DNA from 3 places in the Neobacillus sp. BP17 genome. Region 1 is predicted to be linked to each of the others. Evidence: riboswitches for the same ligand, from Rfam matches in the RefSeq annotation. Region 1 holds a riboswitch; each other region holds the start of a gene.

What was found. Region 1 has a riboswitch for cyclic di-GMP ahead of AC4QJR_RS07035 (TadA family conjugal transfer-associated ATPase). Riboswitches for the same ligand answer to the same signal wherever they lie in the genome.
Region 2: linked by a shared signal. The riboswitch ahead of AC4QJR_RS05340 (anti-repressor SinI family protein) and the one ahead of AC4QJR_RS07035 (TadA family conjugal transfer-associated ATPase) in region 1 are both predicted to bind cyclic di-GMP.
Region 3: linked by a shared signal. The riboswitch ahead of AC4QJR_RS23060 (anti-repressor SinI family protein) and the one ahead of AC4QJR_RS07035 (TadA family conjugal transfer-associated ATPase) in region 1 are both predicted to bind cyclic di-GMP.

The regions. Positions count from the first base shown of each region.
Region 1 covers NZ_CM184198.1:1,472,919-1,476,198, reverse strand. The annotation lists gene AC4QJR_RS07040 (fumarylacetoacetate hydrolase family protein) at 1-707, opposite strand, end outside; gene AC4QJR_RS07035 (TadA family conjugal transfer-associated ATPase) at 861-2,009, opposite strand; cyclic di-GMP riboswitch class I at 2,057-2,143, opposite strand; gene AC4QJR_RS07030 (spore germination protein) at 2,393-2,614, shown strand; gene AC4QJR_RS07025 (spore germination protein GerPB) at 2,632-2,862, shown strand; gene gerPC (spore germination protein GerPC) at 2,921-3,280, shown strand, end outside.
Region 2 covers NZ_CM184198.1:1,126,888-1,130,167, reverse strand. The annotation lists gene map (type I methionyl aminopeptidase) at 1-510, opposite strand, end outside; gene AC4QJR_RS05345 (helix-turn-helix domain-containing protein) at 781-1,107, shown strand; gene AC4QJR_RS05340 (anti-repressor SinI family protein) at 1,198-1,320, opposite strand; cyclic di-GMP riboswitch class I at 1,351-1,438, opposite strand; gene AC4QJR_RS05335 (hypothetical protein) at 2,055-2,258, shown strand; gene hutH (histidine ammonia-lyase) at 2,303-3,280, opposite strand, start outside.
Region 3 covers NZ_CM184198.1:4,717,067-4,720,346, forward strand. The annotation lists gene mgrA (L-glyceraldehyde 3-phosphate reductase) at 1-430, opposite strand, end outside; gene AC4QJR_RS23055 (lactonase family protein) at 586-1,647, shown strand; gene AC4QJR_RS23060 (anti-repressor SinI family protein) at 1,747-1,896, opposite strand; cyclic di-GMP riboswitch class I at 1,925-2,008, opposite strand; gene AC4QJR_RS23065 (VanZ family protein) at 2,558-3,037, shown strand; gene AC4QJR_RS23070 (DUF421 domain-containing protein) at 3,074-3,280, shown strand, end outside.

The sequences.
Region 1 (3,280 bases):
GTATTTGAATTCTGTCTTAATTCTCCGTTTACTTTCGTTTCGATATTTAGGGAATTCGGATTATCGATAGAACTTTTATGAACAATGCAAGGTCCCATCGGACAGGTTGTGTCAAGGCTTTTGCCGATGAAAAACTGCTTGTGCCTCGATTGCAAATCTCGTGCGGTTACATCATTAATAATGGTATAGCCAAAAATGTAATCCAATGCCTCATCTTTTTTTATTGCCCGCCCCTTTTTACCAATGATGACGGCAAGCTCGCCTTCATAATCAAGTTGAGCCGTTATATTTTTGTGATTTAGGACCATTTCATTAGGCCCAATAACTGTTGTTGGTGCTTTTGTAAAGACCATAATATGTTCAGGGATATCGGCCTCACTCCCCATTTCAATCGCATGTTCTGCGTAATTTTTCCCTACACAAAAAATATTCTTACTCGGTCTCGGAATAGGAGCAAGCAAAGTTACCTGTTCAATTGGGACGTAAAAAGATGAAGTTTGTCCGCAATTAGTAACCCAATCAAGAACCTCTTTCACCTTTTCAATAAAGAGATCTCCTAAGTCGATACATTTAAGCAGGGAAGGAGGAAAACTTCTTATGCCCATTCTTTCTTCTTCAGCAAGGTTTAACAAAAGGACTGCGGCCTCAGTTTGGTCAAGCAATCCAACGAACAATTCATTGTTATATTCTACTGTCACAAATTTCACTCTTTTTCACCTCAATATGATTGTCTCACAATTAATATATTAAAAGAAATAACTCCCTCGAACAAATTTAGTGAACAAGAAAAAGCCGAACCCTATTTAAAGGAAATTCAGCCCCTAACCATTCATAAATTTAATGCCTCTTATTACCTGAGATTATTTAAACAATGACGCTGGAATATGAATCCCTGATGCCTCTAGGCGATCATAAAATTTGGGGCGGACACCAGTCGGTATAAGTTGTCCAATAATTTTCCCCTCAGAATTAATTCCTTTTTGTTTAAAGGAAAAGATGTCTTGCAGAACGATATTTTCTCCTTCCATTCCTTGAACTTCAGTAATATTGATAATTTTCCTTGTTCCATCCATTAAACGAGTTTGCTGGATAATCACATCGATTGCTCCTGCAATTTGCTCTCGAATGTCTTTAATAGAATTATTCAATCCTGCTAAAAGGACCATGGTTTCCAAACGGCTAATCATATCCCTTGGACTATATGAGTGCCCTGTAGCAAGTGAACCATCATGGCCAGAATTCATTGCCTGAAGCATATCAAGCGCTTCTCCACCACGGATTTCTCCGATAATAACACGGTCAGGTCTCATTCGTAACGATTTCTTGAGAAGCTCTCGAATCGAAATGGCTCTTTTACCTTTTATTTCGGAAGGTCGAAGTTCTAGTGAGATTACATGACCCTGTCCCAACTGAATTTCGGCAGCATCCTCAACCGTTACGATTTTTTCTTCATCAGGTATAAAATTGGAAAGGGCATTCAGAGTGGTTGTTTTACCAGACCTCGTACCACCGCTAACAAACATATTCAAGCGGGCTTTCACGCATGCATCTAGAAAAAATGCCATTTCTTCTGTCACTGTCCCAAAGTTGATTAGATCTTCAATTTGGTAGGGATCCTTTGAAAATTTCCTGATTGTAATGGCTGGTCCATTTAATGCAAGGGGAGGAATGATGGCATTAACACGTAAGCCATTAGGCAGCCTAGCATCTACCATTGGCGAACTTTCATCGATTTTCCATCCAAGTGGGGCAAGAATTTTGTCTATCATTGTCTTGACATGTTCATTGTCACGGAATTGTACTGACGTTAATACCAATTTTCCTTTACGTTCACAGTACACCTGGTTAGGTCCATTTACCATAACCTCTGAAACATCTTCATCTAAAATAAGGGGATTTATGGGTCCAAAACAGGTTAAGTAGTCGATTAGTTTCCACCTCCATAAAATAGAGATAGTCCCGCCTTTACCAAAGGGGGGATAGAATTCATAGAATATCCATAGATACATAGAACAACTATGCAGACATGAATATCCATTATGAAACACCCTAATCTTTCGGTAACTGGCTGGCTTAGTGCAAATGCACCTTAGCCCCTATAGCTTTGCGTCACTGATTTTCATCAGGTTTGCCTTTATCGAGAAACAGTGTTTATTTCCGACTGATCTCTTACTCATATAATAGTCCCTTTCTAAACAACCGAAAACCCAACTTATTTATTATTTTCTGTACAAGCAAATAGGTAATTATAACTATTTCTAATCGATCGTTCTACAAATGAATATTAAAAATCGTATACGATTCTTGATTTCAATAATTTTGGGCGTATCAATCACATTACCTTTACCCATACATAGGATGTAGAAGATACTATGAAAAAAGGGTGTTGAAAATGCCAGCAATTGTTGGAGTTGCACAGGTCATTACGCTTGGCAGCAGTTCTGTTTTCCATATTGGCGATGTATATAAAATTATGCCATTTTCTACCGCAAAAACATTTTCTGGCGCTGGTTCCTTTAACACTGGGGAAAGCTTACAACTTCAAAATAATGTAAGTTCAACTAATACAAGTGATTCAGATGTTTACGATCAAGGGATTGCACTTAATGCTTAATGAATGGGTGATTTTAAATGAACTTTTATATCCAGCAGTCCATTCAGATTAATTTCATAAAAATTGGCGGGATTACCAATTCCTCAGTCTTACAAATAGGCAGTGCTGGGATTATTAAACCGATGGCTCATTTATATAATACTGGCGGATTTACTGGACCTGCACCACAAACAATCAAATCTTCAGGCTCTTTATTAGGGACACCATCAGTGCCCCTACAAGCCGCAGTAAGAAAACAGGATAAATAGGCCGCCGATCTTATGATAATCAATACGTTTATTGGAGAAATAATTGTGAGGTGATTACATGTATCAGGATTATTCCCAATATCTTCAATGGCTGCAGATGTGTATTCAAGCTCAGGAGCAAAGAATTCAGTCTTTAGAGAGCACTCTCCAAAAAATGCAAGCAGAAATCAAACAATTATATGAAAAACAGGCCATCCATGTAGACAAAATTGAGTATAAATTTGATCAACTAAAGGTAGAGACTCTTGAAGGTACGTTAAACATTGGTCTAAATCCATCCGAATTAGCAGGAATTGAAGACTTTGCCGTACAAAATCAATCCTTATCCACCCCAATATCACCAAAAGATCAAATGCAAAGATCAATGAAAATCGAGGAAGCCATTTATAGATATTTAGAATCGGATTTACCTCCTATG
Region 2 (3,280 bases), 350 kb from region 1:
AATTCCGTGGCCAATAAAATCTCTTACAACTGAAAACCCTTCGCTTTCAACATATTTTTGAATTGCGTGCCCAATGTCTCCGATTCGATTACCGACAACAGCCTGTTCAATCCCTTTATACAGTGCTTCCTTTGTTACTTTTAATAAACGCTCCGTTTCCTCTGACACGTCCCCAACTGCATAGGACCAGGCAGAATCAGCTAGCGCACCGTTGTAATTAACAACCATGTCTACCGTCACAATATCCCCTTCGCTTAAAGGTTCTTTCCGTGGAAAGCCGTGGCATATTTCGTCATTTATACTTGCACATGTCGCATATTCATAGCCCTTATAGCCTTTTTGTTCTGGAGTCGCACCTTTTTTCTTAAGAAATTCTTCCACAAAGGCATCAATTTCCCAAGTGGTAATACCTGGTTTAATCAATTTAGCTATTTCTTTATGACAGGCAGCTAGAATTTCCCCTGCCTTTTTCATTGCTTCTATTTCACGTTGTGATTTAAGGACAATCATTATTGTAGGGTCCCCTTCCTTTTTATTTATTTTTATGTATGCAAATCAAAATTGTTATTCGACTAAAAACATACCACTAATAAATTATAAAACATGCCGCAATAGGCAACACTTTTAATATAACTCTATCCTGATATTTTTTCAAAAATACTTTATCTATATTATTTCATAAAGTACATATTTTCCTTATTAATTTGTTCTTAATATGGTGCTTTCTTATTCTTTTTGATAGAATTAATGTAGAGTGAATAATAATTGGGTGTGAGACTAATGATTGGTGATCGCGTAAAAAAATTTCGCTTAGATAGAAAGATGTCACTTTCCGAACTTGCTGCTCAAGCAGGTGTGGCTAAATCTTATTTAAGTAACCTTGAAAATAACAAACAAGAGAATCCTTCTATAAAGTTTCTAGAAAAAATCGCTGTTGTTTTAAATATTCCTGTAGATCACTTGATACATGAAGAGATTAATAAAGAGGAACTAGATATTGATTGGATGAATCTAGTCAAGGACGCAATGAATTCGGGCGTTTCTAAGGAACAATTTCGAGATTTCCTTGAATTTAACAAATGGCGAATTAATCAAAATGATAAGTAGAAATAAAACAATCTTATTGAAAAAAAAAGCATTCTACAAAAAAGTTATTTTTGTGTAGAATGCTTTTTTTGTACTGCCATGTGTGTCTTATCATCTCTCTGTGACCAAGAAATCACGAACTGCTTCTATGGATAACCCTAAGTCCTTTGCTTCCAATATGAGTGCAATCCATTCCTGATCGATTACTTCAAATTCATTTTTCGTAATAACCACTTTACTCACTCCTAAAATACAGAATGTATTCCAGGTAGCCCGGCCATCCTAGCAAAAAACCTGCCTTAGACCCTCGGCTTTGCGTCCCTGCTTTTCAACAGGTTTGCCTTTTTCTGACATTTAATAAACCTTAAGTCACTGAATTCGATAGGACAATTTACTTAATCTTTATTGATATTATATCTAGTCCTATTTTAGTTGGTTGTTGTAATTTGTCGTATTGATTAAATTTTCACACAATTATTTATAACAAATTATACCATATTTCTACAAAAATATCCCAATTAAGACTTTTAATCTAAACACCATCTGTCAAAATAGTTAATTTTTGGAAAAAAGCTTGTTGTTTATTCCCTTCGTTAACCAAAACCAAAATACTTTTCCAACATATAACTTAAATATTTGTCTAAACCGTGAAAATTGGCATATAATGTAAACAATAAAATAATTTTCCGAATATTATTAATATTCTAGAGTAGGTGGTGATTTCATACAATGACCTTTATCCATGTGTTGAATTTTTCAATTCCGATTGCATTTATTGTGTTTGCAGGGTATTTTTTGGATCGCATATGCAAGCCAGACTCCACCAAACAAAAAGCTGGTGAAGATTGAATCTATTAAAAAGATTCCACTGTCATTCAGCTTTTTCTTTTTTGTGGAAGGAATTAAAAAAGTAATTATTTCACTCTGTTTCGGGAATGATACTTGCGTAGACGAAAGGAGTGTTGTAATTGGCACGTGGAGAACATTTTGAACATAAAAAGAAAAACCATCCAGGAAACTTCCCGGAAGGCAGTTTAACAGAAAAACATGCGAAAGAAGCAGTTGGTGACGAAGAATTCCTAGTTGTACGTGAAGCGTTTAAAAATCGTGTAGAAAACGAGGATGAGTATCGAGGAGATACTGCCCGCTTACTAAATGATCAGACAGAATAAAAGGCGTGAGCATCTCACGCCTTCTTTTTATGAAGAAATCATTTTTAGAATTGTCCCTTTTCAATCCTTAAGTTTCTAATAAATGGTGAAAAATCGATTGACTTAAGCCAATAAGCAGCTTTTTCAATATCCTTTGAGAATACCCTATCTTGTTTAATGGATGCTACCTGTTCGCGTGCCTTGTCGTAAAACAATCTAGTATTTGCAGCCATTTTATCAATCCCGCGAATCTCCACCGCCTGCATCGCACAAATCAGTTCAATTGCCACAACTCTTCGTGCATTCTGGATAATTTGATAGGCATGCCTTGATGCTATTGTACCCATACTTACATGGTCCTCCTGATTAGCAGAGGATGGGATGGAATCGACACTAGCTGGATGAGCAAGTGTTTTATTCTCTGATACCAGTGCTGCTGCCGCATATTGCATGATCATTGCCCCAGATTGCAAACCAGGTTGCGGACTAAGGAATGCTGGTAAATCATTCAACTGCGGATTAACCAATCTTTCAATCCGTCTTTCTGAAATATTCGCCAGTTCAGCCACGGCAATTTTCATAAAATCCATTGCAAAAGCAATCGGCTGTCCATGGAAATTTCCTCCAGAAATCACCTTTTCCCCATTATCAAAGATTAATGGATTATCCGTTGCCGCGTTCATTTCAATTTCTAATTTTTCTTTCACATAATCCAGAGCTTGCCACGATGCACCATGAACCTGTGGAATGCAGCGGAGAGAATAAGCATCTTGAACTCGTAACTCGCCCTGCTGTGTAGTTAATAAACTATCACTTAAATAAGCACGGATTCTTGCGGCTGTATCAATTTGTTGTTTATAACCCCTAGCAACATGAACTTCTTCCGCAAATGCATCAATAATTCCATTTAACCCTTCCATTGTCATAGCTGCAATTAGCTCACTTTCATGTGCTAGTTGTTCTGCCTCCAAATACCCGATCACACCCATAGCTGTCATCGCCTGTGTCCCGTTAATAAGGGCTAGACCTTCTTTGGCCTCCAA
Region 3 (3,280 bases), 2.5 Mb from region 1:
TATTGGGATCTGGACGGTGGGAATAAAAAATATCAACATAATCAAGTCCCATTCGTTTTAGACTTTGATCTAGACTAGATATCAAGTATTTTCTTGAGCCCCAATCCCCGTATGGACCCGGCCACATCGTATAGCCCGCTTTTGAAGATATGATCATTTCATCACGGTATGGAGCAAAGTCTGTTTTTAAGATTCTACCAAACATTTCTTCAGCCGAACCTGGCGGCGGACCATAATTGTTGGCCAAATCAAAGTGGGTAATGCCTAAATCAAACGCTCTTTTCAGCATTGCCTGTCCATTTTCATATGTATCCACACCGCCAAAGTTGTGCCAAAGTCCAAGTGAAACGGCCGGTAGTAATAACCCTGAACGGCCACTCCGATTATACTTCATTGATTCATAACGATTTTCTGCAGCTTGGTAAACCATGTGGGGTTCCCTCATTTCTATTCACTTTTTGATAAAACTAACACCCAAACTATACCATATCAAATTAATTTTCAGTCAATTCGGGTTCTATATTTGAGTAATAAATAAAATTTCTGATAAAATAAACAGACTACATTTTTCGAGGAGCCAAAAAAATGACAAACAACCAAACATTTATCGGTTATATAGGAACATACACCAAGGGCGGCAGCGAAGGAATCTACACGTTTAAACTAAATTCGGACAAGAAAAGAATCGAAGATATTCAAGTTGCAGCTGCACAGTTAGAGAATCCAACTTATGTCACGATCAGTAAGGACAATCGATACCTCTATTCTGTGGTTAAAGAAGGAGAAAATGGAGGAGTAGTTGCTTATTCCATAAACAGGGAAGGCGGATTAACCGAGCTCAATCGTCAGTTACTTCAGGGCTCATCACCTTGTCATGTGAGTGTTGACAGTAACAACCGTTATGCATTCAGTGCCAATTATCATAAAGGATCGGTAGAATCTTATTTAATTAACCAGGAAGATGGCACGATTCAACCAGCCGCATCGATTATAAAACATGAAGGTTCTGGTCCAGACCCAAGACAAGAGAAACCGCATACCCATTATGCCGGCATCACCCCTGATGAGAATTATCTAGCAGTGGTTGAATTGGGTATTGATGCTTTAATTACTTATGCAGTCAACAGTGATGGGACACTTTCAAAAGCGCACTTTCTCCCATTAAAAGCTGGAAGCGGACCAAGACATTTAGTTTTCCATCCAAACCAAAAATATGCATATATCATGACAGAGTTTAGTTCGGAAGTGATTGTTTTATCCTATCATTCGGAAAATGGTCATTTTACAGAAAAACAATATATTTCTACGCTTCCTGAAGATTTCAACGAGAATAATCAAGGCAGCGCCATTCATATTTCATCTGATGGACAGTTTGTTTACGCGGGTAATCGTGGCCATAACAGTATTGCTGTTTTCCGTGTAGACCAAGAAACGGGAGAACTTAGCTTTGTTGATCGCACCTCCACTGAAGGTGATTGGCCGAGAGATTTTATGTTCGACCCAACAGAGAAATTCATTGTGGCGTCGAACCAAGAGTCCAGTAACCTTGTCTTGTTTTCACGAGATGAAAACACAGGAAAACTTGCATTGATTCAGGCTGATATCGAGGTTCCGTATCCGGTTTGTGTGAAGTTTTTAAATTATTAAAATTAAAAAAACAGCTTAACAAATTGCTCATTAATTTGTTAAGCTGTTTTTTAAATCAATTGAATATTGCGAAAATTAAACACTCAATTACCCCTCTTATTAATTATATTCCGGTTCAATAGTCTTTAATCCAAGGGAGCGATTTAGGAAATCCCTAATTTCATCAATAGAGAGTCCTATCTTTTTAGCTTCATTAATAAGATCTAACCATTCTGTATCAATATCTTGTTCAACGGTTAATGCAGACAAAATTAACCCTCCTAAAATGATTACTATTTTAGGTAACTCAGCCATCCTAGTTAAAAACCTTAGACCTGTAGCTTTGCGTCCCAATCTTTCGAAAGGTTTGCCTTTGTCATTCATAGTATTAAAGTATTAAATTATTATAGAATAAACTAATAGTACTATAGTCTTGATGGAAACTAAATGAAAATATTTCCAAAAATATCGACAGAATTTCGACAAAATTTATATAAACCAATTAATCGTAGTTTAGAAGTTTTAAAACACATTTCTCACATGTTACCTGACCTATTTCAATAAATTTAATTTTTTTAAGGGTCTTCCTATTAATAATCCGATCCTTGTTAAAGACTATACCGCATGCACAATGATTGGAATCCTTCACAATGTGAATCTTGTCTCTTTCTTTTATTAGTGGATATATCATGATTCCCCTTCTTTTCTAATTATTAGTTCCTAAAAAAGAACCCCCCTTGTTCATTATAAAGAAATTGTAGAATTTTGTAAACGGAGAGGAGTTAATTTTACCCAGAGAAATTTCATTCACCTATAATACGAAAGTGGTACATTATTGGATTATTTTAATGTGAATATCCCCGTTTGTTCTTTAAAAGGAACAATGGTAAAATGTAGATTAAGAAATAATAGTTAGTTAGGAGCAAGTATTTTGGATCATCAACCGATACAAGGTAGCTGTAGAATCGATAAGAAAAGAAAGACACAGAAACGATTTCTTTTCATAAAAGTCCTATTGATTATTTTATGGGGCCTATTTTTGTTGGTAAATACCTGGACTGAGAGTATAGAGCGACTAATATATTTACATTCTTTTGGATTAAAGTGGGTTTCAAATCCTGATTTTTTGTCTTTTTTTTATTTTAATGATTTAACTTTGATTCATCCTGAATTTATTAAAATTAAATTAGGACATTTTGTTGGTTTTGCGATCATGGATTTTCTTCTCTTCAATCTAATAAGAAGTCACAAATATTCTATTGGCATATCCATTATTTTTGCGTTTTTTACAGAATTCCTGCAATTGTTTTTTGGTAGAGATGGACGGTTTTACGATTTAGTTATTGACTCATTCGGTATTGTATCGGTATTTTTTATATTAAAAATGCTAAATCGAGATAATAATAAGTAGGACGATTATTGGTAAGGGAGTGACTATTTGCCTTCAATGGATTTTTTGCAAGCTCAGGAAACTCTTAATTTCATGGAGTGGATCTTAAGAGCTGTAATTGGATTCTTCTTTATGCTCATTGTTGCTAAACTAATAGGACAGCGTGCGATTTCTCAATTAAGATTACTTGATTTCGTTATCGCCTTAGTTGTTGGTAATATTATTGCCCATCCATTATCAGATGAGCACCTTGGAATGAAGGGT